Regions from separate parts of the Streptomyces sp. NPDC006544 genome, predicted to be linked through region 1. Evidence: riboswitches for the same ligand, from Rfam matches in the RefSeq annotation. Region 1 holds a riboswitch; each other region holds the start of a gene.

Region 1 (2,258 bases):
GGGTGGTGACGAAGCCCTCCGACTCCAGCGTGCGCAGTGCCTCGCGCACCGGGACGCGCGAGACTCCGTACCGGCGGGCCAGCACCTCTTCGGTCAGCCGGGCGCCGGGCCCGAACACGCCGGAGACGATGTCGTCGCGAATTGCTGTGCATACCGTGTGCGCGGGAATACGCAAGACCGGACCTCCGCCTTTTTCGTATGACTGTGCGCGCTGCGATTCTATTGCAACACACGATAATTTCCGAGGACGGCCGGAAATACGAAACATTCCCACGCGTCCGGGGCCCGCCTCGAAGGCGATCCGCGGGGACCGACGCACGAAGGCCCCGGCTCAGGAGAGCCGGGGCCTTCGGGGAAGACGCGCGGTGCGGTGGTCGGCCGGACGGCGTACCGCCGGGCCCGGTGGTGCGGACCGGGTGCGGACCGGTCAGACGTTGACGCCGTGCGAGCGCAGGTACGCGACCGGGTCGATGTCCGAGCCGTAGTCGGCGCCGGTGCGGGCTTCGAAGTGCAGGTGCGGGCCGCTGGAGTTGCCCGTGGAGCCCGACAGGCCGATCTTCTGGCCCGGGGTGACCTGCTGGCCGACGGAGACGCTCAGCGAGCTCATGTGGCCGTACTGGGTGTACGTGCCGTCGGCGTGCTTGATGACGATGTTGTTGCCGTACGCGCCGCCCCAGCCCGCCTCGACCACGGTGCCCATGCCGACCGCGTGGACCTCGGTGCCGGAGGCGGCGTGGAAGTCGATGCCGGTGTGGCTGCCGGAGGACCACATGCCGCCGCCCGCGTGGTACTGGGTGCTGACGTAGGACTCCGCGACGGGGGACACGAAGGTGTTGAGGCGCTTGCGCTCCTCCTCGCGGGCCGCACGCTCGGCGGCCTCGCGCTCGGCCTTGGCACGCGCCTCGGCCTTCACCTTGGCCTCTGCCGCCCGCTGCTTCGCGTCGGCCTCGGCCTGCGCCTTGGCGGCGGCGGCCTCGGCGGCACGCTGCTGGGAGGCGGCCTGGGCCTCGATCTCGCCCTCGAGCCCGTCGGCCACGACGATGGTGTTCATGCCGGTGTCCTCGACGGAGGGGGCATGGTCCGCGGCGAACGCGGGGCCGGCCAGGGAGCCGACGACGCCCGTGGTGGCGAGGGCCGCGATGCCGGCGTAACCGGCGGTCCTGCGGCTCAGACGACTGGAACCGCGGTGCTTGCCGGACCCGGCGGTACGACTGCCAAACGCCATGAAGGGGTTGATCCTTTCCTTCCCTCTCGCCTACCGGGTTAGCTGACGGGTTCGGAGCAGGAAGGTCTCCTACGGGCCTCCACTTGCGAGGCGGCCCGATTCACCCCAGGGACACATGTGGGTCCCCGGCTCCCCAGGCTCGCGCCTGACGGGGACTCGGCGATCGCTGCCCGGTGCCGCGGGTGCGGCGGTTACCACTGACGGACAGCACGCCTGACGCTAGGCGGATCATCAGTCAATCGCCAAACAGACGCGCCTTTTTGTTGCGTTCGCCACACCGCATACAAGCAACCACACCACTAAACGGACAAAAGGGGTTCCAGCGAACAAGTCGCCGGAACCCCTTGGGTGTCCGCTCAGTTGGTCACCACGGTCACCTCGCCGATACCGAGGGCGCGCACCGGCTCCTCGATCTGCGAGGCGTCGCCCACCAGGACCGTGACCAGGCGGTTCACCGGGAACGCGCTGACGACCGCCGAAGTGGCCTCCACCGTCCCGGTTTCGGCGAGCCGCGCGTACAACTGCGCCTGGTAGTCGTCCGGCAGCTCCTGCTCGACCTGGTCGGCGAGGGTGCCGGCGACCGAGGCGGCCGTCTCGAACTTCAGCGGGGCCACGCCCACCAAGTTCTGTACCGCCACGTCCCGTTCGGCATCGGTCAGGCCGCCCTCCGCGAGGGTGCGCAGCACCTTCCAGAGGTCGTCCAGCGCCGGGCCGGTGTTCGGGGTGTCCACCGAGCCGCTGATGGCGAGCATCGAGGCGCCCTTGCCGTCGGCGGTGGAGCGCAGCACCTGACCGAAGGCGCGCACGCCGTACGTGTACCCCTTCTCCTCGCGCAGCACCTTGTCCAGGCGCGAGGTGAGGGTGCCGCCCAGGCAGTACGTGCCGAGCACCTGGGGCGCCCAGACGCGGTCGTGCCGGTCCGGCCCGATGCGGCCGATCAGCAACTGGGTCTGTACCGCGCCGGGCCGGTCCACGATGACCACGCGGCCGGTGTCGTCGGCGGTGACCGGCGTGACCGGGCGCGGTTCGGTGG
Region 2 (2,258 bases), on a different contig from region 1:
GGCGCGGCCGGACTCCGTCGTCCCCTACCTCGGCTCGGACACCCCGTCCACGGACTTCGGCGCCCCGACGCCCGCCGTGCCGTCCCCGACGGACACGCCCTCGTTCATGCTCCCCGACTTCCCGCTGCCCGTGATGCCGCATCCGGACCAGCCGACCGGGCCCACGCTCCCGGTGGACCCGACGGCGCCCACGACCCCGTCCGCGGGCCCGACGGATCCCACGACGCCCACGGCACCCACGACTCCGCTCCCGCCCGTGGACCCGACGGCGCCCGCCGTCCCGTCCCTCCCCGCGGACCCGACGGCGCCGACCGGTACGACGGCACCCGTCTCGCCGACCGCCCCGGCGACCCCCGACGCCACTGCCGGCCCGGCCGGCACGACGGCCGACGGGACGCAGGGCGGCGGCAAGCACCGCGGCCCGGCCGCGGTCGAGGCGCCGGTCACACTTGATGCGGTGTCGGACCCGAAGTACACCGTGAAGACGGGCGACACCCTGGTGACCATCGCGGACGCCAACGGAGTGACGGGCGGCTGGAACGCGCTCTACGAGGCCAACGAGCAGGTCATCGGCGGGAACGCCAACCTCATCAAGCCGGGCCAGAATCTGGATCTAACGCACGAATAGGGACACTTGAGGCGCCCGGGAAGAACCTGATTGTCCGTTTTCCGTAAGTGAGACATGTGTCTCTTCCGGTCAACTGGCGTGTCCGGTTCCCCGGGTTCCGCAAACCCCGTCCTCACCTGCGCAAACACCCCTGGGAAGAGCGCAAGTAGGCACCGTTTCCCCCCGGTGGCCCTCGTTGAACATCGGGGGGAGACCTGTCTACCTTCTGAATCGCTCGCCACCGCGGGCTCCTTCGACCGCATCGCCGAATCCTGCCGGCGGCCGGGGGGAACACTCGTCGCGCAAGCGCCGAAGGCAGGAGCGGGGGAACCAAGGTAGGCGCCGGAACCGGCCGTTGAGAGACGGTCACGGAACCGGCTAGGGGTTAAGACAGGCGCTAGGTCGCCTGGCCGGGCACTCACTCGCCCGAACCCGACAGCTCACCTCGAAGGCGTCGGTGAGGAGAACTCCATGCTGCTTTCCGCCAAGGGCAAGCACCGCCGCGGCTCCAAGGCCGTCCGCATCGTCACGCTCGCCGGCGTCGCCGGTGTGGCCGTCGCGGCCCCGCTGATGGCCGCGGGCACCGCTTCCGCTGCGACCACCTCCGAGTGGGACCGCGTCGCCTCCTGCGAGGCCGGCGGCAACTGGGCCATCAACACGGGCAACGGCTACTACGGCGGCCTGCAGTTCTCGTCCTCCACCTGGGCCGCCTACGGCGGCAAGGCGTACGCCGCGCAGGCCAACCAGGCCTCCAAGAGCCAGCAGATAGCCATCGCCGAGAAGGTCCTCAAGGGCCAGGGCAAGGGTGCCTGGCCGTCCTGTGGCGTGGGCCTGTCGAACTCCGCGTACAACGGTGGCGCGGCCGAGGCCGCTCCGAAGGCGGAGACGAAGAAGACCGAGACCAAGAAGACCGAGCCGAAGAAGACCGCGCCGAAGACGGAGAAGCGCTCCGAGGCCACCTCCCGCTCCGAGCGTCCGGCCGCCCCGGCCAAGCCGAAGACCGAGGCCCCCAAGACCGGCAACGGCTCCTACGAGGTCAAGTCCGGCGACACGCTGGGCACCATCGCCTCCTCGGCCGGCGTCTCCGGCGGCTGGGAGAAGCTCTTCGAGCTCAACAAGGACGTCGTCTCGGACGCCGACCTGATCTTCCCGGGTCAGAAGCTGAAGCTCAGCTGAATCCCGCGGTGACACCTCCGCGGCCGCGTTCGCGGCACACGTGATTCCCGCCGCCCGGCGCGTGGCCCCCACGCGCCGGGCGGCGCCGTGCGTCCTGACGATCCGCCGGGTGACGGCCGCGCGAAGGCCGGGCGCCGGGTGCGGCGAGTCTCTGCGATCAAGAGCCCTATGTCCTGTAAGAGGGGCATTCAGACCCTTTTTCGTCCCACCACACGGGCGGTCGGGCGGCCCGGTGCCCGGAGACGGTTAGGCTCTAAGCGGCAAGGCCATCCCACGGCCTGACACGCCACCGCACACCCAGCGTCACATCCCAGAAGGAGATGCTCGTGCCGTCCATCGACGTCGTCGTAGCCCGGGAAATCCTGGACTCCCGAGGCAACCCCACGGTCGAGGTCGAGGTGGGCCTCGACGATGGCAGCACCGGCCGTGCTGCAGTCCCGTCCGGCGCCTCCACCGGAGCGTTCGAAGCCGTAGA
Region 3 (2,258 bases), on a different contig from region 1:
CCGTCGGCGTGCCGGATGACCACCTCGTTGCCGTACGCGCCGCCCCATCCGGCGGACACGACGGTGCCCGCGCCGACGGCCCTGACGGTGGTGCCGGAGCTCGCGATGAAGTCGACGCCCGTGTGGTAACCGCTGGACCACATGGCGCCGGGGGTCCGGTACGAGGTGGACACGCCGCCGCCGACCGGAGCGACGAAGCCGGTGGATGCGGGGGCGGCCTGCTGCGGGGCGGGGGCCTTGGGCGCGGGGGCGGCCGGAGCCTCGGCGGCGGCCTCCGGCGAGGAGCCGTCGGACGCGCCCTCGCCGGAGAGCGAGCCCTCGTCGGAGGAGCCCTCGTCGGAGAAGGCCTCGTCGGAGTCGTCCGAGGACTCGCCGGGAGCCGAGGCCTGGGAGGCGTCAGAGTCATCAGAGGCGGAGGAAGCGGACTTTTCGGCCGGCTTCGGCGTCTCGGCCGGCGCGGCCTCGGCGGCCGGGGCCGCACCCTTCGCGCCCAGCGTCAGCTTGAGGCCCGGGTGGATCAGCGAGGGATCGGAGCCCACCGCCTGGCGGTTGCCCTCGTAGAGCCGCTCCCAGCCGCCGCTGAGGTGCTGCCGCTGGGCGATCTTGGAGAGACAGTCCCCCGGCACGACCGTGTAGACGGCCGGAGCGGCCCGCACGGCCGACTGCGCCGCGGCCGGAGCGGCTTGGAAAGCGGCCGGGACGTGTGCGGCCTGCGGCGTACGGACCTGCGCGGCGGCGGGCGCCGCGCTCTGGGCGCCGGCCGCGTGGGCGCCGGTGGCCCCGAGCAGCGGGAGCGCGAGGGCCGCGCCACCGGTGCCGGCGACGGCGAGACCGCGGGATATCGAGCGGGACTTGGGACGGCGGTGCTTACCCGTTGCAGGCATGGCGCATTCCTCTCCGACGCCTGCGAGGTGAGCTGTCGGGTTCGGACGGGAGATGTCCGGCCATGCCGGGTGCCGATCAAGGACACCTGTACGACTTAACCCCGAGCTGTCCCTTTAAGAAGATCCCGAAGAGGATCCGGAACAGCGGCTTACCTGGTTCCCCCGCTCCTGCCCCGCGCGTGATGAGTCGAGTGCGGTTTCCGGTCGGCGGCAGGATTAGGCGGTCCGTCCGGATCGATCGCGAACGTAATCGAGTGCGGCCGGACAGAACAAGTCATGAATTCCCCAACAAAATCTTGAAGGTGACGGCCCGCCGGAATTCCGGTCACCCTCCGTCCATTCCCCTCCTTCAACAACCGTCCCGGATGGGCAATTCGGCATTCGTGATCAGGCACTCACCGTCACCGTATGATCTGGCTCACGGGGAGGTGTCCGATCTCGCCTGTCGCTATGGCAAGTTGTTCCCAAGTGGAGCAATTCGGACACTCTCGACGACGACACGGAGGAGCCCCTGTGACCCAGCAGATACCCCACCCCCCGCGAACGGAGCCGGCGCTGTCCGGAGTGCGCAACTTCCGCGACGTGGGCGGGCTGCCGACCACGGACGGTCGAAGGGTCAAGTCGGGACTACTGTTCCGAAGCGGACATCTCGCACATGCCACCGAAAGCGATGCGGAGTTCCTCGGCTCGCTCGGGCTGCACACCGTGTTCGACTTCCGCAACGACGCCGACCACGCGCTGGAGGGCGCGGACGTGGATCTTCCCGGCGTGCGGAACGTCAACATCCCGCTGTCGGACCCGGCCGACGGGCGGGAGTTCTGGACGATGGTCCGCGACGGGGAACTCGCCCAGCTGCACGAGGTCCTGGGTGACGGCAAGGCCGCCGCGCGGATGTCCCACTCGTACCGCGGGATCATCAGGACCCGTACCGCCGAGCACAGCCGGGTCGTCCACGCCCTCGCCGAGGACAGCGTCCCCGCCCTCATGCACTGCGCGGCCGGCAAGGACCGGGCCGGCCTGTCGGTCGCCGTCACCCTGCTCGCGCTGGGCGTGGAGCGGGACGCGATCGTCGCGGACTACCTGGAGTCGAACGCCGCGCACAACCGCTACCGGGTCCGCCGGAGCGGGAACGCCGCCGAAGCCCGTACCCCCGAGGTGATGGAGCTGCTCGCCCCGCTCTTCGACGCCCGCGCCGAGTACCTGACGGCGGCCTTCGAGACCATGGACGAGGAGTGGGGCGGGGTGGAGCGCTACCTCGGCGAGGGTCTCGGACTCGCGCCCGAGACCCTCGACCGGCTGCGCGGCCGGCTGCTGGACTGACCGACGCCCCGCCGGTGTGCGGCGGGCCGTCGCACCGCGCGCCGCGTCAGCGGT

What was found. Region 1 has a riboswitch for cyclic di-AMP ahead of ABZY44_RS17195 (M23 family metallopeptidase). Riboswitches for the same ligand answer to the same signal wherever they lie in the genome.
Positions count from the first base shown of each region.
Region 2: linked by a shared signal. The riboswitch ahead of ABZY44_RS19740 (transglycosylase family protein) and the one ahead of ABZY44_RS17195 (M23 family metallopeptidase) in region 1 are both predicted to bind cyclic di-AMP.
Region 3: linked by a shared signal. The riboswitch ahead of ABZY44_RS24285 (LysM peptidoglycan-binding domain-containing M23 family metallopeptidase) and the one ahead of ABZY44_RS17195 (M23 family metallopeptidase) in region 1 are both predicted to bind cyclic di-AMP.

Region 1 is NZ_JBEXOV010000032.1:3,219-5,476, forward strand. It holds gene ABZY44_RS17190 (GntR family transcriptional regulator) at 1-175, opposite strand, end outside; gene ABZY44_RS17195 (M23 family metallopeptidase) at 428-1,225, opposite strand; cyclic di-AMP (ydaO/yuaA leader) riboswitch at 1,238-1,397, opposite strand; gene ABZY44_RS17200 (pitrilysin family protein) at 1,582-2,258, opposite strand, start outside.
Region 2 is NZ_JBEXOV010000040.1:7,688-9,945, forward strand. It holds gene ABZY44_RS19735 (transglycosylase family protein) at 1-628, shown strand, start outside; cyclic di-AMP (ydaO/yuaA leader) riboswitch at 905-1,076, shown strand; gene ABZY44_RS19740 (transglycosylase family protein) at 1,079-1,783, shown strand; gene eno (phosphopyruvate hydratase) at 2,104-2,258, shown strand, end outside.
Region 3 is NZ_JBEXOV010000056.1:44,826-47,083, reverse strand. It holds gene ABZY44_RS24285 (LysM peptidoglycan-binding domain-containing M23 family metallopeptidase) at 1-884, opposite strand, end outside; cyclic di-AMP (ydaO/yuaA leader) riboswitch at 889-1,084, opposite strand; gene ABZY44_RS24280 (tyrosine-protein phosphatase) at 1,398-2,204, shown strand; gene ABZY44_RS24275 (aspartate aminotransferase family protein) at 2,251-2,258, opposite strand, start outside.